4 regions of the Mangrovibacillus sp. Mu-81 genome follow, and region 3 is predicted to be linked to each of the others. Evidence: riboswitches for the same ligand, from Rfam matches in the RefSeq annotation. Region 3 holds a riboswitch; each other region holds the start of a gene.
What was found. A riboswitch is a leader RNA that binds a small molecule or an ion and turns the genes downstream of it on or off. The one in region 3 is predicted to bind thiamine pyrophosphate.
Positions count from the first base shown of each region.

Region 1 (7,527 bases), on a different contig from region 3:
ACATTTACATATGTGCGGATATACGGCTTGCTCCCCATTGTCGTCTGCAAATAGCAGTAGTGGCAATGACCCATACAGCCGGTTGCAAACGGAATCGCATATTCTGCTGATGGTTTGGACGTATCAAATTTCAACGTCTTCCTGACCCCTACCACCAAGGTGGACTTCGCAATCCTGTATTTTTGAAAATGATTATCCCCGGGAAGGTCCCTTACTTGATTATGGGATGTGGTATACCTTATTTCCACATCCCTTTTTTCAAATTTTTCTTTCAGCTCTTTCCCCAATGGATACTCCAGTGCACCCGGTTCAAAGTAAACCAATTGCGGGACGAATGGCTTAACCATGACTCTTCATCCTAAAGGTCACCGAATGATTGGTTATATACCTTCTCGGCTTCATCTTCCGAATGGTACACTGCCAGATCATCTGAAAGTGGATAATATGTTTCATAGAGGAACAGGGCCAATTCTTCGGGGTTTTCAGGATTTTTCACAACAGCCGCTTCCTGAACATTCGCGACGCTTTGAGTATGAGGATTACGGTAAATGACATAAACCACATCTCCCGCGTTAAACGGGATGTTCTGATTGCTCACATCCATATTCTTCACCTTCTCATTTCTTTTATTTTCAAGGTATCCAGCTTCTTTCATTTTTTGTCAGAAGGTGATGAATTATGATGGTAAAAGATGTTTTATGCCGCACGAGAAGTACTATGCAAAATAGGATAATTCTTCAAAGATTTCCTTTTTCCACGATAAGAATTCTTCAGACAAAAGGATATCCTGTTGTCTGGGACGTGGAAACGGAACCGTAAATTCCCGCTGCACTCTTGCAGGCTTGTTGGATAATACAATGATACGATCCGATAGAAACAGGGCTTCATCGATATTATGTGTAACGAATAAGACGGAACTCCGATCTTCTTCCCAAATGGACAACAGCCATTTCTGCATATCAAGACGTGTAAATTCATCCAGTGCTGAAAATGGTTCATCCAGACAAAGGAATGATTGCGGACTCACCAATGCACGAATGAATGCAGCACGCTGCTTCATCCCCCCCGACAATTGGGAGGGATATGCCTGCTCATATCCTTCCAAGCCGGTACGCTCAATCATTCGCATTGCCTTCTTCCTGTCTGTTTTTCCGGACAGTTCCTGACCTAACAGCACATTTTCAATCACCGTACGCCACGGTAATAGAGAGGGGCTTTGGGGCATATAGGCAATTGAGCCCTGCTTTCCGGTAATCGATAGTCCGTTTAATTTGATCTCCCCTTTATCTGGGGCAAACAGTCCCCCTATCAGATGAAACAACGTACTCTTCCCGCTGCCCGATGGACCCAGAATCGTAACAAATTCACCTTCATCCACACTGAAGGAAAGATGATCCAAGATCATCTCCCCATCAAATGATTTCGAAAGATTATTAATCGATAGTGATGTCATCTTTATTTCCACTCCTTCCGATTCCACTTAACCACCGTCCTTTCCAGTAAGACGATTATGCAAAAAAAGAGTAAACTGAGTATCATAATCATGAAAATAGCCACAAAAACCCGATCTGTCCGAAACGAAGAAGAAGCAAGGGTCATATAAACCCCTATCCCTTTTTGTGCACCAAGCCATTCAGAAATAACAGCACCCATCACACTGTAGGTCGACGAAATCTTGAGTCCAGAGAAAACCGACGGCAGGGCGTGCGGCCACTCCACCTTTCGGAAAAGCTGCATTTTAGTTGCTCCAGCCATTTTCATATAGTGAATGTACTCTTCATTTGTCTGTCTGAATCCATCCATTGCCGAAACTGATACCGGGAAGAAGCAGACTAAAGTAATCACGATGACCTTAGGCAAGAGTCCGAATCCGAACCATACGACGAGCAGCGGGGCAAGGACGATGATCGGGATATTCTGAGACAGTATCAAGAGTGGATAGAGGGCCTGTTTCACTTTTGGCAATAGATGTAAGATCAGAGCAGTTGCCAGTCCTATCATGGAGCCAATAATAAATCCGCATACACTTAGGAGGATTGTTGATGTAAGGTGTCCGCTGAACGCATTCCACGAATGTATTCCTTCTTTCACGATTTCAACGGGAGACGGGATCAACCATGAAGGGATGGAGAGAAATGCGGTTGCAACCTGCCATGAAACGAAAAAAAGGATGAGGACCAAGACAGGTCTCCATCCTTTGCGAATAACCGTTGTCATTTATATTTCCCCGTCAGATCGTCCATATGGATCCCGTCAGGCTGATAAAGGACTTTTATTTGAGAAATGACATTTTTACTGCCCATTTCAATCATCCGCTCATTCATTCGCCGGATGATATCGAAGAGATGCTCCAAATTCCCCTCCATCGTCGTTTCCAGCGGATGTACCTCATATTTGATTCCTGAATCCTGAATGATTGAAATTGCTTCATCAACATATGGGATGACATCTTCCCCATTTTTGGTCTTGGGAATGATTTGAATACTTACAAGTGATTCGCCCATTTTTCTCACCTCTATTTTGGTAAAAAGTCGTTTGTGAACGCTTTTTTACTTTCTAGTTTTTTGTCCAATAATTGATTTTCATACATCCAGTCTGCGTAGTTCTCCCAAACCTCCAGCTTCTGCTCTCCCCACCGATCTGCATCATCCTGATATCTTGGGGCAAGCCACTTTTGACTCTTCATCACTAACTCTTTATCCAAATCGGGCTCAGCATCAAGAAGGATTTGAGCTGCTTCCTCTGGTTGATCAATGGCTAGTTCGTACCCTTTCGAAGCAGCCGCAAGGAAAGCTTGGACGGTATCAGGATCATTTTCAATCATTTTTTCATTCGTGGTCAGGACAGGAGTATAATAATCAAGCTTTTCTGAGTAATCTTTTACATATAACATATTCAGCTCTTCACCGCGAAGCTCTGCTTCAATACCAGTCCACCCATAGAAGATCCATGCAAAGTCCACATCTCTTTTCACTGCTGTAAAAAAATCTGTATCGCCAATATTAACAAAATTGACTTTTTCAACATCAGCGTCCTGCTGATTCATTATGGAGCCCATGACTGCTTTTTCAACAGGGGAACCCCATCCTCCATATTTTTTTCCTTCAAAATCTGTTGGAGAGGTAATACCTTTTTCCTTCGGAGATGCAAATCCTGATGTATTATGCTGGATGACAGCAGCAATTGATACAATCGGGACATCCTTCACGCGTGCCTGTGTCACGCCTTCCTGATAGCCAACTCCAAATTCGGCTTTTCCTGATGCCACCAGCTGATCAGCCCCGGCCTCTCCGGGCTTAAGGATTTCAACCTCAAGTCCTTTGTCTTTAAAATAGCCTTTTGCTTTTGCCACATAAAGTCCGGTATGATTCGTGTTCGGTGTCCAATCCAGGACGACCGAGACCTTCTTCAACTCATCTTGCTCTTCTTTCGATTCACCACCGCCGCATGCTGTCAGTACCATTACTGCGAAAATAAGGACGATTAATTTCTTCATTCCCGTTCCTCCTCCTGATGTATAAGCTAACGTTTAATTTTTCACATTTAGACCGAAAAAATGTGAAATAAAAAAACGCCCCGGGCTTAGCCCAGGACGCATTATTAAATCATCATCGATGTTTAAGAATATGTTTCCTACGCTGGTATCAGCCAGTTCAGGTTCCAAGGGTCAGTATCTGAATGGATACACTCTCAACCGGCAGCACCGGTCCCCCTACATTTCCAGATATGTAATTAGATAAACGTTATTTACACTTTTACTTTGCCATAGAAAGCGTAACAATTCAACAGTTATTGAACAAATCTCCTAAAGATCCGTCAATGACTTCATAAATTCCTTCCTGCCTGATAAGTTACCGATCATTCTCTTTATACTGGAAGCTTCCGTAACGAATCCTCGGGAGGAGTAAAAAAGTGTATATTGGAGAAGGAAAACCATGCACAACGGATATAAAGAAAGGATTTCTTTCTCATCAACTATCTGCCTCCATGAATATCCTTTGAGAAACCGATTTATTTTGTTAAAAAGGTCACCTGTTCTCCCTTCAGTATACATATTTCTTAACAGGACCGTAATGAAATAACCAACGTCTGCAATACGGGGCGATCGTCTGATCCGTTCCAAATCCACCAACCCGATGATCTTATTTTCACCCCATACAAAATTGCCCAGATGAACATCGCTATGTATAAGCTGATGCGGCAATTGGGCATATAACGCTTCTGCAGGGATGAGCTGCGTGTACACCTTCACAGCCCATTCATTCAATTCTGAATGATCTATAGAGAGCCAGTCTTTCATATGTTCAAAAACATCCCATACAGCTATATGATCCTTTACAGGGTATGTCAACAAGCCTTGATGAAGGCTTCCCAGATATTGACCAAGTAAAAAGCATTGATCGAGTGTGATCGTGTTAAGATGTTGAAATGAAACACCATTTAAAGACGCATATAGCGAATAGTAAGAATCATCCTTGACGATGAAAGGAACCCCATTTTTTGTCAGCAACGGAGTTTCTGCAAGCAGGCCGTTCTCCACTATGTATTGAGAAATCCGGAATTCTTCCCAGCGTTCAAAATTGCAGGTTTGTTTCCTTCGCTTTAAATAATAGGTGCAGTTTCCGGCGGACACCTTCAAGGCGTTTGTATGACGGCTGAGAATATGGGCATTTTCAAGACCCCAGTCCGATAAAAGGGTTATCATTTTATATTCCTTCCCCCGCATAGTAAGATACACTTTAGTATGACTGATTAAGCAGACACCATACAAATTAAGAAAAGAGGTTGTAGATATGGAACGAATCACAATAAGTAAAGATTTATCCTTCTCCCGCATCATTCATGGTTTATGGAGGCTTTCCGAGTGGAACCAATCGAAGGAAGAGACATTGTCACTGATTCAATATAATCTGGCTCAGGGTATCACCACATTCGATCATGCCGATATCTATGGGTCTTACACATGCGAAGACATTTTCGGAGATGCTCTTTCGCTTGCCCCCTCCCTTAGAGAAAAGATGGAGATTGTCACGAAATGCGGCATCGTTCTTCCATCACCAAATCGCCCTCAGCACCGAACACATCATTACAATACAAGTAAAAAACACATTTTGTCTTCAGTGGAGCAATCGTTAAAAAATTTACGTACTGACTACATCGATGTATTGCTCATTCACCGTCCCGATCCATTTATGAATGGTGAAGAGGTCGCAGAAGCATTTACGCAGTTAAAAGAGGAAGGAAAAGTCCTTCATTTCGGGGTTTCAAATTTCAAGGACCATCAATGGAATATGCTTCAATCCCATCTGCCATACCCCTTGGTGACGAACCAGATTGAATTATCAGCTTATAATCTTGAAAATATTGAAGACGGAACCCTGAATCTCTGTCAGGAAAACAGGATTGCACCCATGGCCTGGTCACCGCTTGCTGGCGGTAATATTTTCACTTCTCAGGACGATAAAGCTGTACGCCTCCGTACAACGCTTGAAAAAATCCAGGGAGAAATCGGCGCTGAAGGAATCGATTCCGTACTTTATGCATGGCTGTTGAATCATCCCGCCAGTATTATGCCGATTGTAGGCTCTGGTAAAAAAGACCGAATTCAAACGGCCATTGATTCTCAATCATTAACATTGAATCATGATCAATGGTTTGAAATACTGCACAGTTCGATGGGACATGAAGTTCCTTAAAGATCAATGTCAGGATGAATCCACTAAAAAAGACGATCCCGCTTAGAGGCTCGTCTTTTTTAGCTTATTAAATCAGTATTGCTCACATAATATTCGATGTAAACTTCCTGAAGTTCAGTCATCGACAACTCATAAAGCTGTTTGCCGAAATATTTATATACACCTATTCTCAACAGCTGTTGAATGTAAAAGTCTTTTTTCATTTCTGGTGAATTCTCAATCGTTGATTTACTTTCTTGGTGCAGCATTTTTTATCCCTCCAATTTGGGATATACCCCAAAACAGGATGATGTTAAACCATTTCCCGCTTCATTTCCAGTATGCGGAAAATACAACATAGTCAATTCGGTCCTTTCTCCTGATAGAAATGGGTTCGGAACACTTATCAATACAAAAAAAGCCCAGGTGGACGCACCTGGGCAATTCATTTTAATTCTGCTGAAGCTGCTTTTTCTTGTCTCGCTTAATGAAGAAATCAAGACCAACCCAGAAAACGACTGAACCGATTGCAAAGTAAGCAATGGCAAAATAAATATCTTCCGTTTTCCATTCAAGACTTGGAATCAACAAGCCCAAGACACCTGAAACTACATAATAAACACCGATCAATTGCAAATACAGTTTCTTTGGTGTTTCAATATTTTCCAGATAGCCCTTTCCTGCTTTGCCAAAGAAAATAGCTATTCCTCTTAAAATAATATAAGCAGAAAAGGCCATGATAATAGCTACAACAAACTCCTGATTAAAAACGTCTGCCATAATCGTTCTCCTTTCCGACTATCACTTGCTCTATCATCCATCGATGTCATCATTGAGCGAACGCTGATTATTAACGATATACTCAAATGGTATCGCCTTTTTAACATCATTTGGAAGTGGATATGAAATGTCGATACTTTAAAAGGATATACTCAAAACGGTTCATTTTCAAGTAATATCTTTCTCTTTTGCTTGAACTTCATATTTCAGTATCAAGTCGTCACTTGTGAGCCAGGTGCGTTGGATGGGGATTTACAGCGGAATAAGTGAAAAAACACAGGGTTCAGAAAATCTGGACCCTGTGCTTAATAAACTATCATCTCAAGTCACCAGGAAATGATGTGACGTCCACTCCCCAGATGGGACCCATGAAGAAATAGATCAGCAGGGTGATGAGCACGATACTTATAAGATTAATCCAAAGGCCGGCCTTGATCATGTCCCCCATTTTGATATAGCCTGAGCCGAAAACGACGGCATTTGGAGGAGTGGCAACTGGCAGCATGAACGCACATGAAGCGGCAAGCCCGGCAGCGACCATCAGGCTGTAAGGATGTACCCCCAATGCAGCTGCAAGAGCAGCCATTATCGGGAACATCATGGTAGCAGTAGCCGTATTCGAAGTAATTTCCGTCAAAAAGATCACAAAGGTCGTTACCGCGACGAGAATAATGATGAACGGCACTCCTTCAAGAACGGTTAACTGCTTACCGATCCATTCTGCAAGCCCTGTATCTTTGAACCCTTTAGCAATTGCAAGCCCTCCTCCGAACAAGAGCAGTATCCCCCAAGGCAGTTTGACAGCATCTTCCCACTTTAAAAGGCGGGTTTCCCTTCTCCCGGGAAGGATAAATAAAACAATAGCTCCTGTAATGGCTATAATTGTATCATCGAGAGAAGGAAGCCATTGATTAAGCAAGAATGAACGTGAAATCCAGCAGAATGCTGTGGTGATAAATACAGTAAGAACAAGCTTCTCTTCAAATGTAATCCTTCCGAGAGAGCGGCTCTCTTTCTCCACGATTTCTCTTCCACCAGGAAGTTCCTTTATTTTTAATGGAAATGCAACCTT
Region 1 is NZ_JBAJHU010000020.1:21,458-28,984, forward strand. Features, by position in the region: gene splB (spore photoproduct lyase) at 1-347, opposite strand, end outside; gene V6B33_RS21465 (transcriptional regulator SplA domain-containing protein) at 359-604, opposite strand; gene V6B33_RS21470 (ABC transporter ATP-binding protein) at 716-1,453, opposite strand; gene V6B33_RS21475 (ABC transporter permease) at 1,456-2,217, opposite strand; gene V6B33_RS21480 (thiamine-binding protein) at 2,214-2,504, opposite strand; gene V6B33_RS21485 (ABC transporter substrate-binding protein) at 2,516-3,496, opposite strand; TPP riboswitch at 3,614-3,724, opposite strand; gene V6B33_RS21490 (phosphotransferase enzyme family protein) at 3,806-4,705, opposite strand; gene V6B33_RS21495 (aldo/keto reductase) at 4,794-5,696, shown strand; gene V6B33_RS21500 (Fur-regulated basic protein FbpA) at 5,756-5,944, opposite strand; gene V6B33_RS21505 (hypothetical protein) at 6,126-6,455, opposite strand; gene V6B33_RS21510 (SLC13 family permease) at 6,772-7,527, opposite strand, start outside.
Region 1: another riboswitch for thiamine pyrophosphate. It lies ahead of V6B33_RS21485 (ABC transporter substrate-binding protein); the one in region 3 lies ahead of tenA (thiaminase II).

Region 2 (7,527 bases), on a different contig from region 3:
GTAATCAATGTTAAGTCTGGTGGCAGAGGAAGGCTTTCAGCGTTTGTGGCCGGAACCTTCTTGATGATTCTGATTCTTCTACTGAATGACTTCTTGGTACAAATTCCGATGGCAGCTTTAGTGGGTGTCATGATTATGGTATCTATCGGTACATTTGACTGGGGATCTGTTAAAAGTCTTCATAAAACACCTATCACTGATACGATGGTTATGCTTGCTACAGTCATTACTGTCTTATTCACGCATGACTTATCAAAAGGTGTCCTGGTGGGTATCATCTTGAGTGCTGTATTCTTTGCCTCTAAAATCTCAAAAGTCAAAATTACGACAATGGCGTCAGAACAAACTCATAAGAAAGTATACCGGGTATCCGGACAGCTTTTCTTTGCATCTGTCACTGAGTTTGTTGAGAGTTTTGATTTTACAGAAGACGTAAAAGAAGTTACATTGGATTTGACGAATACTCATTTATGGGATGATTCTGCTGTAGGTGCGATTGATAAAATCGTGCTGAAATACCACCAGAACGGTGTTAAGGTAAACTTGACTGGACTAAACGCAGAAAGCAATAAATTAATGGATAAACTGGCTATTCATAATAAGCCGGGTGGTCTTGATAAAGTTGTAAATCATTAATAGATCAAAAAAACCAGCAGAGATAATTCTCTGCTGGTTTTTTAAAAGATTAATAGATTCCTACTGCATCAAATGAAAGATTTACTGCATTCACTTCAGTGGATCCGCTTCCATAAAGGTCTGTTGCCGCCTGGACAGCAGCTGCCCTGGCCTGGCTGAAAGTAGAAGAAGAAGTGAGGTAAACAGTATTCATGCGATAGTAGATGTCACCAAGCTTCTCACGTCCGATACCTTGTACGGACACTCCGTAGAAAGTTCCACCTTCACTAAGAAGATAAGCTTGCTTGTTGATGATTCCCGAGTTGATATGAACTCCTCCATTATCCTGGCTTCCTGTGTAACGTACAGAGTAGTGATCCGGATCGCCATATTTGCTCGGGTCGCTCATGGACCTGAGGGCATCTCCGCTTGTACCAGGCGTGTAGATATCTTCTCCAATTTCAAAGTCAGGGTTGATACCTTTTTCATATTCCACAAGTGTTCCGAAGATATCAGAAATTGCTTCATTCAAGGCACCTGATTCGTTCTGGTAGACCAGGTCTGAGGAGAAGTTGGTAACGGCATGTGTCAGTTCATGCGCGACAACATCTATCCCGCCGGAAAGCGGTGCGAATGTAGTTCCGTCCCCATCACCGTAAACCATTTGTGAACCGTTCCAGAATGCATTGTTGTAACCGCTGCTGTAATGGACGGAAGATACAAGTTCAGCTCCATTGTTGTCATAAGAATTCCGATTGAATTTTTCTTTATAAAAATCATATGTTTCACCAGCATAGTGATGTGCATCTACAGCAGCCGCATCGTAGGAAGCATTCAATACATTATCGCTATCCTTCCAAAGTGTTCCTGGCAGGAAAAATTGAGGGAAGAACGTTCGGTTATTCATATTATATGTGTAGATTCCTCCTCCTCTCGTATTATCCTGAAGATAATAGGATCCATTGGATAGAGTAGTGTTCAGTGACTTAGTGTCACCAAGCACACCTTTGCCTGTACCTACTTGATTAGTTCCGTTTACTTCGTGCATGTCATTATATTTATTGAGGACTTCACCGGTTTTGGTGTCAATGAAGTAATTCCAATTGCCCGGTTCGGGCTGAAGGAAATTCAAGTTAATGAAGTAAGCGTATTTGGCAGAATCACCATCAGTATAAATAACAAGTTCTGGCTTTACCTTTTTCTCCAGGATAGGGTCGAGCCCTAAATCCTTTTTAGCGATTTTAAGTGCTTTATTCGCATTCACTTTTTTGCCTGCCTTTAAGCTTTTCTTATCTAAGTCGGCAACGACAGTACCTGAGAAGGCCTGAATGACACCATCTTCTTTTACTACAGCTGATTGAGTGGACCCCCAGACAGGGACACCTTTATACATTTGCTGAAAGCGGACGACTGTGAGCCCCAGTTCGTCCTTTTCCACGGATAAAACCTTGAATTGTTCATTTGCCTCTTCGGCAGACAACTTAAATGTTTTCCGGTTATTTTCCAAATAAGAAAGTACAATGGATTCAGCCTTTCCTTTAGATGGAGCAGAAAGGGCTCCTTTAACAAACTCCGGTGTCCCTGCTTTTTGGTTCCATTGAATAGTTGATTGTGGTTGTGCAGCCGCATTACCGGTTCCAATCATCCCCGTCAACAAACCAACCGACAAACCAATACCTGCTAACTTTTTCTTCTTCACATGATCTCCTCCTGTTTTTATTTCTAAAAATTCTGTCAATAAAATCGTATCATTCTATCGAGTCTCTGGGTATTGAGAAAAACAGGGTCTATATGAGTAGAAAAAATAGAGTATATTCGAAGAGAATCAGGAAAATTTTCATGAAATAGAGGCATAATCGGCAAAAGAAAATTCAGGGTTTAAACTGGATAAATATGTAAAAATTGATAGAAGGGAATAATCTAATAGGGAGTGGTCAGATTGACGAATGATTTTTACTGTGATGAAGTATTGAGTGGAAAGACTGAAGTGAAGATTGTTTTTGAAACTAAAAATACATTGTTCTATTAACATACCACTCTTATTGGGGTACCGTCAGGAAAATGCGGATTGACAACGCTAAGTCCATTTTCAAGACGATCCCCCGTTTTTTACAACGCTAAGAAATTTTCAGTAGTCTTAGAGATCTAATGAGACGACTTTCTCTGGATTAAAATGGTAAGTTAATATGTTCCAGCCTAAGGTGAGATATGAAGTAATAAGTCTTCATTAAAACTACCTGTCCGTTTTTGATATTCAACTGCTTTAGTTAGATGAAAAGTGTACCAGATACTGAGGTAGTATTAGGGCAGGGTAGCTTTACACTGCTAATAGTATAAAACAATTACCTTATTACACTTGATACAAGTTTCATAATATTGATTCCCTTTAAAATGATGATCACAATTTTGTTGAATCTCTTTTAAGCTTTTTTCCAAAAAAGCAAGGTGAGTTTTTAATTGATTGATCTCCTCTTCAATTATTTGGATCTTCAACGTAAACCTCCTAACAGCAAGAGTTATTGATATAGTTTACCACCAGATTCCTTAAACTCTTCAGCTTTTTCCTTCATTCCTTTTTCTATTGCTTCTTTTGTATCAAGCTTTTTTTCTTTCGCGTAGTTACGAATATCTTGAGAGATCCTCATGCTACAAAATTTCGGTCCACACATTGAGCAAAAATGTGCTGTTTTTGCACCTTCTGCAGGTAACGTCTCATCATGATATTCTAAAGCGCGTTCAGGATCCAATGATAAATTAAACTGATCTCTCCAACGGAATTCGAAACGAGCTTTAGATAAGGCATCATCTCTTTTGTGTGCTCCTGGATGGCCTTTCGCTAAATCAGCAGCATGTGCAGCTATTTTATAAGTTATTACACCTTCACGTACATCATCCCGGTTTGGTAATCCTAAATGTTCTTTTGGTGTTACATAACAAAGCATAGCCGTACCAAACCAACCAATCATGGCTGCACCAATCGCAGATGTAATATGATCATAGCCAGGAGCTATGTCAGTTGTAAGTGGCCCTAGAGTGTAGAAAGGAGCTTCCTTACAAACCTCAAGTTGTTTATCCATGTTTTCTTTAATAAGGTGCATAGGTACGTGGCCTGGACCTTCAACCATTACCTGTACATCATGCTTCCAAGCAATTTGTGTTAGTTCTCCAAGAGTTTCTAATTCCGCAAATTGTGCTTCATCATTGGCATCGGCAATTGAACCGGGACGCAGACCATCCCCTAAAGAGAATGCAACATCATAAGTTTTCATAATCTCACAGATTTCTTCAAAATGAGTATATAAAAAGCTTTCTTTGTGGTGGTGAAGACACCATTGTGACATAATAGAGCCGCCTCGGGATACAATACCTGTTAAACGTTTTGCTGTTAACGGAACATATCGCAAAAGAACACCAGCATGAATTGTGAAGTAATCTACGCCTTGCTCGGCTTGCTCAATCAAAGTATCACGGTAAACCTCCCATGTAAGGTCTTCGGCAACTCCATTAACTTTTTCAAGTGCTTGATAGATAGGAACGGTTCCTACAGGAACAGCTGAATTGCGAATAATCCATTCCCTTGTTGTATGAATGTTTTTCCCTGTTGATAGGTCCATAATATTATCAGCACCCCAACGTGTGGCCCAAGTCATTTTTTCGACTTCTTCTTCGATGGAGGATGAAACAGCAGAATTCCCAATATTTGCGTTGATTTTAACATGGAAATTACGTCCTATGATCATTGGCTCTGCCTCAGGATGATTGATATTAGAAGGAATAATTGCTCGTCCTCTTGCAACTTCTTCACGCACAAATTCAGATTTCATATTTTCCCTTAATGCGATAAATTCCATCTCGGGAGTGATGATGCCCATTCTTGCATAATGAAGCTGTGTGACATTTCTCCCTTTTTTTGCACGTAATGGTTTACGCTTTAGACCAGGGAACACATTATGATTAGCACGAGGATCATTTTCATCCCTATATCCATTGTCTTCAGCCTTAATTTCTCTTCCTTCATATTCCTCAACATCCCCTCGTTCATGAATCCATGTGCTTCGAAAAGGAGGAAGACCTTTTGTAATATCAACTGAATAATTAGAATCCGTATATGGTCCGCTTGTATCATAGACACGAAATGGCGGATTTTCTTCTTCACCAAAGGCACCAGTTGTAGGACTTAGTTCAATTTCACGCATTGGTACCTTGATATCGGGTCTTGAGCCTTCAACATAAACTTTTTTACTACCTGAAAAACTAGACATGATGGAAATTTTTTTTTCGTTTAATGAAGTTGTTGACATAGAATAAATCTCTCCCTTTTTAAAATTAAAGGACGGGATCTAGAACAATAAAAGAGGATTAAAGAAATGAATTAAATAAAAAAAGCCGAATCCAAAAAGGATGGACCGGCTTTTGTATGTAGAAGTTTATTCAATACATGATTATTTTTTCTAACTTCCCCACGCTAGTATGATCTAGATCAGGTCCAAAGGGTCAAGAAACTTTAACGTGTTTCTCTCTCAGCCCAACTTATTGGACTCCCCTAGTTATTTCTATTTAATTTGGTTTTAGTATACATGAGTCTTAAGTAAAATAAAAGGAACATTAAAAAAAATATAAAAAACGATCTTTTAAAAGGGAACTTTATCCCGAATAGTGGACATTTTAGAAATTTCCTATTCTGGATACAGTTCATTATTTAAGAAGTTGGTATTTTTATTTGGTTTCCTTAATCCGAATTTCTCTTATTACAGAGTAAATATTGTAGCCATCCCTAAGAAACACTTCCCATCTTTAACTACAATGGAAGAAGGAGGTCAATCTGCTTTCAATGACTTGATGGACACTGTCGGAACAGTTGCAGGGAAGGCCGAAAAGAAATATGGGGCATGCAGAGTGATCACGAATGCAGGAGTATCAGGATTCGAAGCATCTTCATAATGCTTCAGGTGAGATTATAAAATAAAAAAATCCCTCACAGCCTGATTGGCAGGAGGGATTTTCCAAATTCAGATCAGTATCTTACCGCATCATATGAATTGATTCTGCCATGTTGAGTGTAAGTACCAGTTCCACTTACATAATCGGCAGTCTGTTCGATTGCCTGGCGGATTTGGCTATTGCTGCGTCCCTGACTTGCAAGAAGCCCCGCTAATCCTGCAACGTGCGGGGAAGCCATTGATGTCCCTGACATGTACGCGTATCCGTTATTTGGTACGGTTGCAGCAATGTCAACACCCGGGGCAGACACATCTACCCATGAACCGTAATTTGAGAATGAAGCTCTGCGATCAGAACTGTCCACGGCACCTACTGCAATTACATTTGAATATGAAGCCGGTTCAAATGTAGTTGAGACCCCGTCATTTCCAGCTGCAGCAATGACTACACTTCCTTTGTTCCATGCATAGTTAACCGCATTTTCCAATGTAGTCGTTGAGCAATCACAACCCAGGGAAAGATTGATGACCTCCGCACCCTGGTCGGCCGCATAACGTATACCATCAGCAATGTCTGTTAATGAACCGTTCCCACTTGCATCCAGGACCCGGACTGCAAGAATTCTAGTATTGGGAGCCATTCCAGCAATTCCTGTACTGTTATTTGTTTCAGCAGCAGCAGTACCTGCTACATGTGTACCATGGCCATTCAGATCCATCGGGTAGTAATCATTGTCGACAAAGTCATAACCGCGGATGGTTTTACCGTCAAGATCGGGGTGATTATAATCCACTCCCGTATCAAGTACTGCTATTTCCTGGCCGCTGCTGCCTTTGGTGTAATCCCAGGCATAATTGGTGTAAGTGTTTTGGGGACCGTATTGATAGCCTTGATAATAGTAGTCATTCGGAGTCCAGGTAGAAGCAAGTTTATAGTTGGGTTCAGCGTATTCTACATTAGGATTTTTATTTAAAGCTTTGACCGCAGCCTCCACATTCCCGACCTTAAGGACTTTGTAAGGTGACTTGACTGCATCTGTGTCTTGAATTTCTGTGGCATTCATATTTTTAAGTGCGCTGCCTTTTAATGATTTTGATGCTGAATCTTTAAACTTTACAATCACTTCACCTTTAACATACTCATTTTTTTCAAGACTTTTACTTACGGCTGGTTTTTTTGCAGCATTATCGAGAGGGTTTGAATCTTTTGCGAATGCGCTTCCGCCAAAGCTTGGAAAGATGGCGAGTGAAGCAGCTAATGATAGAGCGGCAATCTTTTTAAATTTCATAATCGTATTCCTCCATTTTCTTTTTTTAGAGTGGACTCAAAACGGTAACGACAAATTTCTGAAATGAATTAATACCCTTTCGTTTTCCCCCTTTCGAATAATAGATGGGAGATGCTGATGAAGATATTCCTTGTATGTAGTGCATCTCGCTAAATAGGATTCTAGCAGACTATCTGAAAATGCAGAATCCCCCTTGCAGGCGGGAAAATGGATTTATTAGGAAATCAAGAATGGAAAAATTAAAAAATGCCCGATTTCTATGAAAAATTTCCTCAAACTTCATGTTTTAATATGTTATGTATAGGAAATCAGTCATGTCTTTTCCCAACCTCGATTTTCAATTTTTTTGTTATTCAAAGATTGTTTAAAGAAGTGGTGGAGAATTCTTACAATTAAATGGTAGAATGACAATATTGGATAGGAGGAGTGAAAGCATTGGGACATATCGTGATATCTGGTGGAGGAGATGCTAACCAAACAAGAGAAATTGATCGGCATTTTGCTTCAATACTACATCCGGAACTTCCGCTTTTATATATCCCTGTGGCCATGGAGTTGTCAGTAGCATCCTATGAAAGTTGCTATGAATGGATCACGGGAGTCTTTCGTCCATTGGGGATAGATAATATCGAGATGTGGACAGATTTAGAACATAAGAGTGTGGCAGATTTACAGAATTATTC
Region 2 is NZ_JBAJHU010000003.1:652,596-660,122, forward strand. Features, by position in the region: gene V6B33_RS10330 (SulP family inorganic anion transporter) at 1-636, shown strand, start outside; gene V6B33_RS10335 (M4 family metallopeptidase) at 686-2,314, opposite strand; gene V6B33_RS10345 (serine protease) at 2,941-3,108, opposite strand; gene thiC (phosphomethylpyrimidine synthase ThiC) at 3,132-4,916, opposite strand; TPP riboswitch at 5,056-5,170, opposite strand; gene V6B33_RS10355 (hypothetical protein) at 5,272-5,556, shown strand; gene V6B33_RS10360 (S8 family peptidase) at 5,630-6,844, opposite strand; gene V6B33_RS10365 (Type 1 glutamine amidotransferase-like domain-containing protein) at 7,280-7,527, shown strand, end outside.
Region 2: another riboswitch for thiamine pyrophosphate. It lies ahead of thiC (phosphomethylpyrimidine synthase ThiC); the one in region 3 lies ahead of tenA (thiaminase II).

Region 3 (7,527 bases):
TCGCATCATAATGTACGTTCAACTTTCTTCACCTCCTATCGAGCTCCTGTCGGTACCTTTTCGCGGCGCATGCCGGTTCCTGCGAAAGGAAAATCCCCGATAAAACAGCAATTCCGGCAGCCCCGGTCGAGTTGATTTCCTGCACATTTACGGGCTTGATGCCACCGATGGCGATGACCGGCAGATCAACTGCTTTCACCAGATCCTTCACCCTAGGCGATCCGATCCCGGGCTTACCTTCCTTGGAAGATGTAGCAAACACATTTCCATACAGAAGAAAATCTGCTCCTTTCTCCCTCAGGGGGACTGCTTCTTCCCTCGAATGAACAGAAGCCCCAATCATCAGAGTCGGAAAATGTCTCTTAACCTCTGATACACCTATACTATGATGTGCCAGCTGAACCCCTCCAGCCCCCGCCACTGCGGCAATATCGACTCTGTCATTCACAAGAATTTTTTCCGCCGGCATCCCGGCTTTCACTAAATCCAGTATGAATGATTTGATTTGAAAAGCGCTCCACCTTTTCTCTCTGATGTGGAAGTAATCGATGTATGGTTGAATAGCCAAAGCAATACGGAATGTCTCATCCCTGCTTTGTTTCCCGCTTGTAACAGCGTGAAGCTGCCTTTGCATATAAATGACCTCCTTTTACTTCATATAACGCACATCACGGATTGGGAAAATCGGGAATGAATCTGCAGCAGTGTAACTGATCATCGCGATTGCGATCATGACGATCAAAAACACACTGTCATACTTTGAGAATCCGATTCGATAATAATAGGTCCTCTTCCCGTTGCCTGAAAAACCCTTAGCTTCCATCGCAACAGCTACTCGATGAGCTCTCCTGATGCTTTGTGCCAGAAGCGGGAGTGCGTAATTCCTGAATGTAAAAAACAAACCTCTGATCCCCTTCTTGTTTCCCCCCCCCCTTATTTTCAGTGCAAATCGTATAGTCACGAATTCTTCGGCAATAATCGGAAGCATACGGAAACCTGCCATGAAGCTGTATGCATATTTAGGTTTCAGCCTAAGCTGCTGCATCAGAGAATAAAAAAGCAGTACCGGCCTGGTAGAAAGTGTGAATAACAACCCAAGCACTCCAAAAATAAACGCCCTGAATCCGATGTGTACTCCTCGATAAAAGCTTTCCTCCGAGATTTGAATGATGCCCCACTTCACCCAGATGACATCTCCCTTCCCAAAGAGAATCATTGAAACCGCAGTCGATGCAAACACGAGGATAAAGGGGAGCAAAAGCAGGGTTTTCACTTTCACGCTATGTCCAGAGCTAAGCCAGAACAGCAAAAGGGAGAAAGCGGTCAAGTACACTAACAGATTCAATTGATGGATGGTCAGGATTACGATAAACAGGAGAACCATGATGATCAATTTGAAGCTCGGATTAATGTAATGCATCCAGGTCTGCTTTGACACAACTTCCATCCTCAAATAATCCCCTCCCTCTCATCAATCATTTCCTCACACAACTCATCTTTCAGTAAATGACCATCTTGAATCGTCCATATTCTGTTTGAAAAAGTACGGGCAATGTGTTGATCATGGGTCACCAGCAAAATGGCAGAACCTTGAAGCTGCAGTTCCTTCAGCATCTCGAGTAAACGGAACGTATTCGAAGCATCTTGTCCGAATGTAGGCTCATCCAGTAATATGATATCCTGACTCTTCATGATCGAAGCTGCCACACTCAGCCGCCTTTTTTGTCCCATGGATAATTGATAAGGATGCTGATGTTGATGATCGACGAGGTTAAACCGTTTTAACACTTCGTTGACTTTCAAGCTCACCGTTTCTCCGCTTATTTCTTTCCTCTTCAAGCTGTAAGCTACTTCTTCATAGACGGAATGAGTGACAAATTGAAACTCAGGATTCTGAAAAACGAACGTGCATCCTTCAGGCGTTTTCTTTCTGTCAATCCTCCTCCCGAAAAGTTCGTATCTTCCCGTCGTGTTGATAAATTGCATCAAACCATGAAGCAGGGTGGACTTTCCGGCACCATTTTTGCCAAGGATCGTGATCCATTCACCTTTCCTCACTGAAGCGTTATCAACGGTTATTTTGGGTCTTTTCTGCAGATATCCTTTAAATTCTTCGATTTCGAGAATCTTTTCACCATGTGACTCATCTTGTTGCGATGAACGTGAAGCAATGTACTCACGCCAAGCACCCGGATACCACACTCCGTGGTCCTTTAGAGTTTGTTTGTAGGATCGCAATATCTCTTCTTTTCGACCATCTGCAATGATTTCACCATACTTATCGAATAGGATGATCCGGTCTACCAGATCCAGTACGTGATCTAACTTGTGCTCGACGATTACCACTGTTTTATCCGTACCGACAGCCTTGAGCGTTTCCCATATATCCATTGATCCATTCTCATCCACCAATGCAGTCGGCTCATCAAGAAAAAGTACATCGGGTTCAAGAGCAAGAACAGCAGCAATGGCGAGTCTTTGTTTCATCCCTCCTGACAGCTGCTGTATGCTCGTATGTACTTCCTTCAGTTCTAACCCGACTTTCTTCAGCAGTTCCTGAATTCTTTCATTCATCTGTTCTCTGGGAACATTCAGGTTTTCAAGTACAAATGCAATCTCTTCATCCACATACGGCATACAGAACTGGGCATCAGGATCTTGAAAAACATATCCCCAGGAAGATGGCCGTGAAATGGAGGATACTTTCATCGGAACTTCATATGCATTCGGTATCAGTCCCGCCATTACATTGAGCAGTGTAGACTTCCCGCACCCTGAAGGACCAAGCAGCAAAACCTTTTCACCTTTATCGATCGAAAGTGAAAGATCCTTGAATATGAATTCCGATTCACCTGGAAATTTCAATCTCAGCTTATCAATCTTCATTCCATTCACACCTGTCTATCTAGAGCTTCATAGTCTTCTTGGGCTGCCGGTCTGACAAGGTTAGTCACTCCAGTCCGTTCCAACGCTTTCACCAGATAGAATGCCCCTGCTCCTGCAATCAGTACTGAACCAAGTAATCTCGCGCCCAGAAACAGGAGCAGATTCCAAGTGGCGAGGTCGCCAATGTATCCTTTGAACATATCCATCATGATCGAACCAAATGCAGACATAATGGCGGCAAGACTTACAATTGGGAGGCTGTATCGTTTGTATCTTGTCGCAAAGAATATCGCTTCCGCAAATAGTCCCTGCACAATACCAAACAGAAGGACCTCAAGCCCCCATTCCGAGCCCATCAGAAACTCTCCCGATGAAGCTGCGATCTCGGCCAGCAGCGCAGCACCAGGCTTGCGGATGATCAGGAAAGCCACCGTAGCCGCCATAAACCACATACCGTAAATAAGCTGATCAGCATGAAGTCCGAACGGTTTCATCATGCTGTATACCGGACCCCAAACCTTATAAATGACTCCAAACCCGATTGAAATGACGACAGTGACCAGAATGTCAGTCAGTTTTAACTTCATCATTCATCTCACCGGCTTTCCTGTGATTTTTTTAAATAAATGATTCTCAAAAGGCCATTTTTCAAGGGAATATGCCATCTCCCAAAATTGAAGCTCATATATGCTGCTTAATGTAAAAAGCTCTTTCATCCTTGCCTTCTCATCGTCGCCTGCTTTCTCTGCGATCTCATCCAATCGATTAATTTGTTCTTTCACCAATTCCCCGAACCACTCTCCGCCGTAAGCGCTGATCCATTCACGGTAAATCGGTTCATCCGGCGAACACAACTTCAAGTGCTCACCGACTTCATGGTAGAGCCAATAGCATGGTAAAATGGCTGCTATAATATCTCCGAATCCCCCGAATTGAGCTGCACGGTACATATGGGAGGTGTAGGCATAAGCGGTTGGAGACGGCTGAAACAGATCCTTTTCTTCTTCTGTGATACCGAGCCGGATTGAAAAGCTTTCATGCAGCGATAATTCGGCTTCATTCGTACCTTGTGCGTGGGCAGCCATTCTGGACGTCGTATGTAAGTCTGGTGCAACAGCTGCACCAAACGCCTGCATCCTCGAAAAATGCGATAAATAGTAGGCATCCTGGAGCACGTAATAACGAAATTTCTCGAGCGGGAGTGTACCGTCACCTATCCCTTTAACAAACGGATGATTAAAGCTCGCTTCCCAAATTTCGTTCACATCTTCCCGCAACTTCTTTGAAAATGTCATCATTTCTCTCTCCTTTTCCCGACGACCCAACAACGGGGAATAGAAAAAGCCACTTTCCATTACGCAAATAGCGAACAGAAAGTGGCTTGAAAAGGCAATACATGAAAAAGTGTATATGGTCTCTTCAAACACCACTTCCCTACGCTGGTCCCAACCAGATCAGGTTCAAAGGGTCTTAAAGTTACACTTTAATCTCAGCCTTTTCAAAAGGCACCCCTAGTGGATCGTCATTTATAATTTTTGATTTCGTTGTTATCGTATCATGTAATTTTATCTTGTCAAGCTTTATTTGAACCAGCCTTTTTCTTTTGAGTGAGTGATCGCTTCGATCCGATTCTTCACTTCAAGTTTGTCCAGAATCGTTGAAATATAGTTTCGGACAGTACCTGTTTTGAGCTGGAGTTCATCTGCGATTTCTTTTGTGTTTTTTCCATCTGCGACTAGTTCAAGAACTTCTTTTTCCCGATCTGTCAAAGGATTTTCTTCACTGTACATATCATCCATCAGTTCAGGGGCATAGATTCTTTTCCCTTCCATCACAAGCCGGATTGAGCTTGCCAGCTCTTCACTCGGGCTGTCCTTTAACAAATAGCCTTTGACCCCCGCTTTTAAAGCCCGTTGAAAATAACCTGAACGCGCAAAGGTAGTAAGGATAATGACTTTGCATCCTTCCCCTTTCAATTCTTCAGCCGCCTCGAGACCTGTCTTCTCGGGCATTTCGATATCCATTATACAAATATCGGGATGGAGACTGCGGACTAATGAGATGGCTTCTTCCCCATTACCTGCCTTTCCGACGACCTCCAGATCATCCTCTAAATCAAGCAGGGAGCCTAATGCTCCCAACATCATTCTTTGATCCTCTGCAATCACAATGCGAATCACTTCATTCCCTCCCTGTCGATCTGTTTGATAACCTTAGGAACTCTCATGATCAAAGAGGTACCATGATCAGATATGATTTCAAGCGTCCCATTGACAAAATCAAGGCGTTCTTCCATGCCTCGCAGTCCGCTTCCTTTAGATAAATCTTGATCTTTCTGAACACCTATGCCATCATCCTTCACTTTGATTGTTAACTCGTTATCATGTTCCTCAACGGTAATCTCACATGTAGTGGCCCCGCTGTGCTTTACGACGTTTGTGACCGCTTCTTTTAAGCACATGCTTAATATGTTTTCAAGAAAGAGTGAGGTATCCGGTATATTGGACGTGTCATCTATTATCAGTTCGATTTCTGCTGCTGCAAGAATTTGCTTGATCCTTACAATTTCGTCTTCTAAACGGATTCCCCTCATTTGGGAGACCATCGTCCGCACCTCTGACAATGCGGTTCTGGCAGTTTGCTGCACATCTTTCAACTCCGTTTTAGCTTGTTCCGGGTCTTTATAGACCAACTTTCTCGCCAAGTCACTTTTCAACCCGATAAGAGACAGCTTTTGACCTAATGTATCATGCAAGTCACGTGCGATACGCTGTCTTTCTTCTTGTTTGACAAGTTCTGAGATTCTTTTATTCGCATCTTCCAGCTTTTCTTCCAGCCAACCTTGTTTGTTCCGATTGTAAATATTAAATGGAAGCAGGATGACACTGATCCAAATGATCAAGATAAACGGTATTTGAGAAAGGAATAAATCTTCCTGCTCTACAAACTTATAATTGATCGAGGCGGTTGTGAGCACCAGGTGGATGATATACAGCGTCAAGAACGCAATCCGGTTTTTTATATTACCGTTGTAGTAAGCAATGTAAAAAGCGAAATAAATAAAATTAAACTGAATTGTCATCGTGATGGATATGGCGATTAAAATGGATGTCCATAAATAAACCGGCCACTCTCTGGAAAGGAAGGCAAGCCTCAAAAAGATGAAAAACAAAATGGTCAGCGTGATCCCTACAATAATTTCAATCGTTGATGAAGATTGAAAGATAAAGTAAAAAGGGAGAATGCTGATGATACTCCATATATAAGGCGAAATGCCAGAGCTTTTTTGAATTTTAATGAATTTATTAGGCAATTGCACGATCAAACCCTCTTTTTATGTAAAAAGTTTTGATATTTTATCAGTTACTAAACTTATGATAAAAAGCGTATACCGTACACTATCATGTCACAGTTTACACATTTTATTGAATTTATCCGATTAGTACTTCCTGTTCTGGATGGCGATTTGTTTCAACATCAGTTCATGGGATTTTTTGATGATATCTGTCAAAACATCACCCTTGTATATTCTGCCTATTTTCGTCTTTTCCTGATAATATTCTACAATTTCATCTAATTGCTGAGCTGTTTCTTTTTCAATCCTCACATTCAACTGAATCCTATTGCCGGTACTCATATACTGTTACACCCTCCAAGTTTCAAGTGCTAGCGCATGCTAGCATTATTCTATCTCGATTATATCACGCTCTATCAATATGGTATATACCTTTAAGGACAAGAGTTTAGTTCAGAAATACAGACTTAAAAAGCATCCTGTCTATATGAGGATGCTTACAATGGCTTAGCTGATAATGTATTCCTTACAATACTGCAGGATAAGGGATTCTTCATCCTCTTCCAATTCAAAATCAAGAATCGATTCCGTATTCCTTTCGATGATCTGATGCTGTACAACTCGTGAATCACTCTGATCCTGAACGTAAATTGCCTTAATATACAGTCCATTTTCCGAGTAAAGTTCATCCTCTTCAGGGACTTCTATCGAGAGCAGGACTTCATAGCGGTTTCCGCTCAAAATACCTGTGGGATCTTTAAGTTCTTCAACTGTATGACTAGTAATAATCATGTATCTGATAACTTCCTTTCGCTTTACCTATCACTCAATTATACACAGGATCATACCAAATGAAAACTGCCATCGTCTTTCCCCATCTCTTCTTAATTAATGGGCAACTCCCCTGAAATTCGATATAATGTGGGGATAGAAAAGTTAAGGAGCGACTACAATGAATAATAAAGAAATAGAAGACAAGATCATTTCCAACTACCAGAAAGATGAGAATATGATGATTCTCGTTTTTGCACAATGGTGTGTGAACAAGGACCTTGACCCTGCCGAAATCTATAAAAAGGCATACCCTCAACAAGGGACCAATCCAGCTCTTCAACAGGGAATCGATTTGACCGTACCAAAAGAAGAATCAGAAGAAATCCCCGACTCCACCTTATTAGGGGTACTCTCCCTATTCGGCAATACGGACCTTGCGATTGTCGTATCTGAAGCAATAAAGAAAGAAGCAAATAAAAAACGATGACCTGCCGGCAAAAGAGGCTGGGACAAAACAAAAAAACAACTGCCTAAAGGTGAACATTATCAGTGTTGACCCTGAATACCCCTAA
Region 3 is NZ_JBAJHU010000007.1:85,398-92,924, forward strand. Features, by position in the region: gene thiO (glycine oxidase ThiO) at 1-22, opposite strand, end outside; gene V6B33_RS14850 (thiamine phosphate synthase) at 29-634, opposite strand; gene V6B33_RS14855 (energy-coupling factor transporter transmembrane component T family protein) at 650-1,453, opposite strand; gene V6B33_RS14860 (ABC transporter ATP-binding protein) at 1,450-2,886, opposite strand; gene V6B33_RS14865 (ECF transporter S component) at 2,892-3,476, opposite strand; gene tenA (thiaminase II) at 3,477-4,181, opposite strand; TPP riboswitch at 4,301-4,409, opposite strand; gene V6B33_RS14875 (response regulator transcription factor) at 4,467-5,066, opposite strand; gene V6B33_RS14880 (sensor histidine kinase) at 5,063-6,199, opposite strand; gene V6B33_RS14885 (hypothetical protein) at 6,326-6,523, opposite strand; gene V6B33_RS14890 (DUF6509 family protein) at 6,689-6,973, opposite strand; gene V6B33_RS14895 (hypothetical protein) at 7,134-7,442, shown strand.

Region 4 (7,527 bases), on a different contig from region 3:
CATTTGGGTTTGCGCTTAAACATTTCCTTTGACAAAGAAAGTTTCCCGAGTGCAATATAGACGTATAAGAAAAATGATGGGAGGAGTGGGTGTATGATGGATTGGTTTACAGCATTGAATCCGACTGTCCAGGCGCTGTTAGGCGGGACTTTGACATGGGGATTGACTGCGCTTGGTGCCGCAACGGTTTTCTTTTTTACAAAAATTGAGAAGCATACGATGAACATGATGCTCGGGTTCGCGGCAGGAGTGATGATTGCGGCGTCGTTCTGGTCACTGCTGGCACCGTCGATCGAGTTCAGTGAGCAGAACGGACAGATTCCATGGCTTGCCCCCGCAATCGGCTTTTTGCTTGGCGGCTTGTTTATCCGGCTCTTGGACTTTGTCGTTCCCCATCTTCATCTTGGTAATGCCCAGGATAAAGCGGAAGGGCCTCCGACAAAGTTTAAAAAATCCACATTGCTCTTTTTGGCCATCACCCTACACAATATTCCTGAAGGACTGGCGATCGGCGTAGCCTTCGGAGCAGCAGCTTTGGGTATTGGAGATGCGACGGTCGCCGGGGCAGTGGGTCTTGCGATCGGAATCGGCATTCAGAATATGCCTGAAGGAGCGGCACTGTCCGTTCCGCTTCGGGGAGAAGGGATGTCAAAGGCAAGGGCATTCAATTACGGTCAGATCTCCGCAATCGTGGAGCCGATTGCAGCCGTCGCAGGAGCAGCAGCCGTCATCCTGGTTCAGCCGATCCTGCCATATGCGCTTGCATTCGCTGCGGGAGCAATGATTTTTGTCGTCGTTGAAGAACTCATACCCGAATCACAATCCTCCGGAAGTACAGACCTTGCAACCCTTGGTCTGATGGCCGGCTTCGTGGTCATGATGATTCTGGATGTTTCTTTGGGATAGGAGTTGGAATTTTCAAGAGGCATGCATGGGTTGAGGTGCATGCCTCTTATTTAGTGTCCAAATTGAAAGAAAGATTCTAAACTGTCAGCGGCAATCTACTATGAAATCAATCCACGGTCCATTTCCTAAAACAAAGGAAAAACCTGGAAAACTATAGAATGTACATAGATAACCTATTAACAGACCTAAAGGAGTAAGCTATGAAAATTGGACTTGTCCGTCATTTTAAAGTGAAGAGAGGCTATCCGAATTCGATCGTGTCCTCTGAGGAATTAATGCAATGGGTAGAAGAGTATGAAGCTTCTGATGTGGAGGAAAACGAGGTCGACCTTGGCGGCATTGAATGGAAAGCGTGTTATTCCAGCAGTATGCAGAGAGCTCGAGTGACTGCGCAAAGAGTGTACGATGGTGACATTTTCTTTCTGGATGAATTAAGGGAAATTCCGCTGTCACCGCTCTTTCCACCCCCAATGAGAATTCCTTTGTTCATTCATTTACTTGCCATCCGGCTGGCATGGTGGTTCAATCATCCATCTCAGTCTGGAAGTAAGCGGGAGGTGCTGGAGAAAATAGACATAATCGCAGATAGAGTCATTTCAGAAGGTGAGGACGTGTTGATTGTCGGACACGGCGGGGTGATGATGTTTATGAGGAAGGCATTGATCAGGCGCGGATTTTCCGGCCCGTCATTTAAGAGACCGCATAATGGAGTGGTCTATATTTTTGAAAATAAAAAAGGGTGACCCGGTGATTCGGATCATCCTTTATATCTGTTTGATTCAACTTCGCAGCTTTTGCTAAATACTAGTTCTGAACCAGTAATAATATTTTGCCTTCATCCAGCTTTTCCTCGTACTGATCGGCTTCCTCTTTAGAAAAGCCCATCTCCTGTAATTGATTGCGCAATTCGTCGCCTTTGCTGAGAATCATGTTTCCCAGTGCCGTACCGATGCCCGTTTCCTTCGCACCGATTTCATTTGCATTTGCATTATCGGCTACTCGTTCCGTGCGGTCATCATCGTGCGATAATACATAAAGATTCTTTTTGTCTATACCTTGAGAAGATAATTTTTCCACTTCTGAAATTAATTCATTATCATTATAGAATTCTTTAACAGTCGGTTTCATATGAATCTCCTCCAATATCTTTTGTACTACAATCTTTCTTTTCCCGGCTTATGTTGATACTAAACATTGCCGGCTAAAACAGGATTTATGAATGGCAAAAAGGGAATACATAACGATAATCAGTTCATGCAGGAAAGGAAGGGCAGAGAAATGAAAGAATTTCATACTTTGGAATCCATTAAATACACTGTAGAAACCGAAAGAATGGTCCTTTTATATATCTCAAGACCAAATTGTTCGGTTTGTCATGCTTTATTGCCGCAGGTTGAAGAGGTGTTGAAGGGATACCCCGGGATTGTGTCCATTCATGCCGATGCAGAGGCAATACCTGAAATCGCCGGAGAGTACTCGATCTTTACGGTGCCCGTGCTGATTGTATTTATTGAAGGAAAGGAAATGTTGAGAAAAGCACGATTCGTTCCGATTGATGAATTAAACCATGGTCTGTCCAGGCTGGCAACTATGTTCGAATCTTAAACAAACGTTTGTTTAAGATTCTGGAAGCCTGATGCAGCAAGGGTTGATGAAGTTAAACATTTGTTTAAAGGGTTGAAACAGGATGGAATCATTATGTACCAAGGGGCTTCCTTACAGGCGGCTCTATTTTTGTGCTGAAAAATAAAAAATAAGGAAAATGAAACCAATTTCACCATGGAATCGACTAATATATACAGTAAAAGGGGGGAAGGCATTGAGAGAAGACCCGGGTCAATTAGAACTGCTTTATGAAAAGTACTTTCAAGACGTCTATCAGTATCTATTGTTTTTCACGAACAGCCAAAACGAAGCAGAGGATCTGACGCAGGAAGCATTCATCAGAGTGTTTAAAAGCTACCCTCTTTTTAATCATAAATCTTCCGTTAAAACATGGATCATTTCCATAGCGAAAAGGACTGCGATCGATCACTACCGGAAACGGAAATGGATATCCTTACTTCCTGAAACAATAGCAGATGTAATGAGAAGCGAGGAGGGCAATCCTCAACAACTCATTGAAGGGAAAGAAGAGTGGGAGGTGATACAAAGGGCACTCTTTACGTTAAAGCCGGATTACAGAAATGTTGTCATCCTGAGGGGACTGAAAGAGTATTCCGTCAAAGAAACGGCTGACATTTTGAATTGGAAAGAATCAAAAGTGAAAGTGGCTTATCATCGAGCGGTTAAATTATTGAAAGAACAGCTAGGCAGCTTAGGTGAAGGAGGGGTTATACATGAGCGGAAAATCAGATGATCAATTTCTTCAGCCCTTAAAAAACAGACCCGGACTCAATGGAAGGAAAGCATATAAAGATGAACTGAAAAATAAGCTGTTTCAGGAGAAAATGAAAGACAAACGATCATTCAGGGGATGGGTCCCGAATGTTGTAACGATTTTGCTTGTATTGATCGGTGGTTATTTTGCCATTGAATATCTTATGAGTGATGATGATCGATCATTGAGCAGCCGAGGTGTGCAGGAGCAGCCAGAGACAGTGGAACCTGTGCCGGAGGATAAAGCAGCACCGCAGGCAGAGCTGAATGAGGAATCGGCCGTACAGCTGCTGGGACGGGCATTTGCCCATTATTCTGTAGTGGTTAACAGCGGAGGAGGGGAAATGGACGGGACCTTCGCACATAATGATGAACAATATCGTTATTTAGAAGCAGACTTTGATACTCAAGAAAAAGTCATGGGGTTTTTGATGGAAACATTCACGAAAGAAGTTGCTGAGCAGATAATGGAAATGCACTCTTTTGTAGAAATCGACGGGCGGCTTGCACAGCCGGATGAGAATTTTTCAGGAAGTTATTTATGGCAGGATGCGGCAGCAGTAAAGATTGTCGATCCAAAAGGGAACACCTATGTCACCTTTGAAGTACCTGTTGAAAATGGAGAGAAGGATACAGAGATTTTCGATATTTCATTAAGCTATGTTGACGGCTGGAAGATTAATGGATTAATGCCGTTCTCCCCACCTTCAAGTGCAGAAATACCAAGTGATTCCAAGCAGCCGGTTTCCTCCGACTTCTCCTTGACCGATGAAGAAAGGGCAGTATATCAAGTATTCTCTGATGATCCAACTGAAGCCCACTTGAAAAACATGGACCCGGTCAGTATTGCTAAAATCTATGTTCAGGCTTCGCTTGATAAAAGACAGGACCTTCTCTATGAAATGTATACAGACCGTCCTGAATACATTGGATGGACGAAAGAAGAGCAGGCGTCATTTCCACCTGATACAAAGGAGAATGTTTTGCACACTTATAAAGGAATTGAAGAAGGAGAGTTCATTCAAAAGGATGACATCCACGGTTATGTAAGATTCGATAATGGCGGAGAAGGGAAAATGGGTTTCCAAATGGTCAAAGATGATGATGGCTACTGGAGTGTAGGATATATGCCTATTCAATAGAACCTTTCTGAAAAAGAGCTGCTGAAAAAAAGTAGCTCTTTTGTCATGTCCCAATGAATAGGTATATAATAAATAGTATACGCAATATTCACATTTATTTTTCCGGGGAAGGAGAGGAATCATGTTTAGGTTGTCCAGAGCGAATAAAGTGATTTTGACGATTGCAGCCCTTCTATTATTTATTGCAGCAAATCAGATGACGATTGTTCAGCACCTGACAGCGCGGATTGCCACCAAATTATATGTTGGCTTGAAGTACAACCATCTCGACCTGAAATACCAGGACGTGGAGTTTTCTCCGCAATTCGGAGATTATTCCGTTGCTTACAAGGATAAAGACGGCAGAGTCTATGGTTTCATGGTTGCCCCTAAATCAATGCCGGTCATCATCCTGCACGATCCACTTAATGAAAGTCCCTGATTTCATTTCTTCATTTTCCTGTCCGCAAAATCTTTTAATCTTTTATCTATTAATGTATAATACTCATTGAATTCAAATTAAATAAACGTGACCACAAGGGGAGCGATATGCTGAGAGTGAACGGCACTGCCTGTTCTGACCCTTCGAACCTGTTAGTTAGTACTAGCGTAGGAATGTGGACGATGGATAGGCTGTTGTGCCTGTTTATCGTTACTGTCTCTCCCTTATGGTTTCGTTTAGGAAATAAAGGGGAGATTTTTTTATGAAATCTTTAAGTCTAGTCGTGTTGATAGAGGCTTCGTTAATGGCTGCCTTTGCAATCATTCTTGATTTGCTGCCGTCTATCGATCTTTCTCCAAGCATTTCGATTTCCTTCTCGATGGTGCCGATCTTCATCCTGGCATTCAGAAGAGGCTTTAAAGCAAGTCTGTTGGCTGGATTTGTTTGGGGGGTATTGCAGGTTGCACTTGGCAACGCCTGGATCGTCACGCCTGTTCAAATGATCATCGAATACTTTATTGCGTTCACTTTCATTGGGTTTGCAGGTCTCTTTTTCCGCCGCATTCAGCAATCATTGCGTGCGGAAACGAAACGCAAACTATATATATGGGTAGTTGCAGCAACGGTTGTCGGAAGTGCAGCACGCTATTTCTGGCATTTCATTGCAGGCTTCATCTTCTTTAAAGAGTATGCACCGGACGGCATGTCCCCAGTTCTGTTCTCGCTTTTTGCAAACGGGGTGACGATGCTCGGATCGGCTTTGTTGTGTTCCATTGTTCTGATTTTCTTGCTTGCGACCGCTCCTCGTCTGATCAGACAGGGTGTGTCAGTGGATAGTCTGGAACGTAAAGCTTCATAATAGCATTGAAAGTGAACCGGTCCCTCTGGGGTTCGGTTCATTTTTTTATCAAGTAAATCGATCGTTTCCGATCACGAAAATGGCCAGACATCCGCTAATCCAAATTAATTCACAGTCCTCATTGCTTATAAGGATGCTTTTCCGATAAACTATACCTATTCAAAAAAAGACAGGTGTATGGAGAGATTCTTTTGGAAGCAAAAATGATAAGAAGGTACGATATAATGGAGGTTTGTCTGCTTGCCGGTAAAATTATGCTGCAGAGCGGTGCAGAGACGTATCGGGTGGAGGATACGATGATGCGGATCGCGGCTTCCTATGGGATAAAGGAGTCGCACAGTTATGTGACTCCGACAGGAATCATCTTTTCTATTGAAACCGATGAACCGACAAAGACGAAATTGATCCGTATTAATGAGCGCTCGACAGATCTTGAGAAAGTGACGCTGGTCAATGGGATATCTCGTAAAATCAGTTCCGGTCAACTGACGATTGAGGAAGCATACAGTGAACTGGAGATATTGGAGGGTGAGGATCACTCCTACCCGTTCCTTGTTCAAGTCCTCGCTGCTTCCATTGCAAGCGGGTGTTTTCTCATCATGTTTCTGGGGGTATGGGAAGATTTCATACCTGCATTTATTACCGGGGGTGCCGGATATATGAGTGTCATCTATTTACATCGGTTCGTTCCCATCAAATTCTTTGCAGAGTTTCTCGCTTCTTTCATCATCGGAATACTTTCCTTTGGTTTCGTCTATGTCGGAGCCGGACAGGAACTGGATAAGATCATCATTGGATCAGTCATGCCGCTGGTGCCTGGACTTCTCATCACAAACGCGGTGCGCGATCTGATGGCCGGTCATCTTGTCTCAGGGCTTTCCAAAGGAGCAGAGGCATTCCTGACTGCATTTGCCATCGGCACCGGTATAGCAGTTGTATTTATGATTCTTTAATAAGCGTCTGCCTTGTAGACGAGGGGGACGCAAATCCATCTAAACAGAAGGGAGAATTGGAAATGGTAATCCTTGAGCATTTAATGACAAGCTTCATCGCGGCAGCTGCTTTTGGCATCATCTTTAATGCGCCAAGGCAGTCATTATTCAAGTGTGGAATCGTCGGGATGCTTGGCTGGATCATTTATATGATCATGTACCTGAATGATATGGATGCCGTTCTGGCAACCCTTCTGGCTTCATTTGTCGTCGCGGTCATCAGTCAGGTGTTTGCCAAGATGTATAAAACGCCTGTCATCATTTTCAGTGTAGCCGGAATTATCCCGCTCGTACCGGGTGGACTTGCTTATGATGCGATGCGGAATTTTGTTCAGAACGACTATAACGCAGCAATCAATCTTGCTGCAAAATCTTTCATGATATCGGGCGCAATCGCCATCGGGCTCATCTTCTCTGAAGTCATCAATCAAATTATACGAAATGCCAGACTCAATGCAGGTGCACGCCGCATGCGTTGACGCTGATGAGACGGACCTTGGAAGCGGGGTCTGTTTTTTTTATTAGGTTTAATATTTTCGAGGACTGATCCTGCTGCGGGGGTGAAATAGACAGATGGACTGTAACTTTCTTCCACCACCACCGTCTAATGGAGAAATAGAATAAAAAGGTGGGTCAATCCTATGAAAAAGCCGTATCTTATGATCCTTGCAGGGGTGGTGCTGGTCGCGGCAGCCTTATTGTTTCTCTTTTACCAGCAGAAACCTGCCGTCATGGCAGAGGGAAGTGTGGATGGCAGTCTGGTCGTGATGCAGGATAATGAATGGAGTCTGCAATTTACTGATCCGGTAAAAAAGGACACGATTAATA
Region 4 is NZ_JBAJHU010000006.1:76,226-83,752, forward strand. Features, by position in the region: gene V6B33_RS13745 (ZIP family metal transporter) at 94-906, shown strand; gene V6B33_RS13750 (histidine phosphatase family protein) at 1,107-1,649, shown strand; gene V6B33_RS13755 (general stress protein) at 1,711-2,034, opposite strand; gene V6B33_RS13760 (thioredoxin family protein) at 2,185-2,511, shown strand; gene V6B33_RS13765 (RNA polymerase sigma factor) at 2,726-3,265, shown strand; gene V6B33_RS13770 (DL-endopeptidase inhibitor IseA family protein) at 3,246-4,427, shown strand; gene V6B33_RS13775 (hypothetical protein) at 4,549-4,848, shown strand; TPP riboswitch at 4,935-5,039, shown strand; gene thiT (energy-coupled thiamine transporter ThiT) at 5,111-5,707, shown strand; gene V6B33_RS13785 (threonine/serine exporter family protein) at 5,911-6,660, shown strand; gene V6B33_RS13790 (threonine/serine exporter family protein) at 6,723-7,178, shown strand; gene V6B33_RS13795 (beta-propeller domain-containing protein) at 7,341-7,527, shown strand, end outside.
Region 4: another riboswitch for thiamine pyrophosphate. It lies ahead of thiT (energy-coupled thiamine transporter ThiT); the one in region 3 lies ahead of tenA (thiaminase II).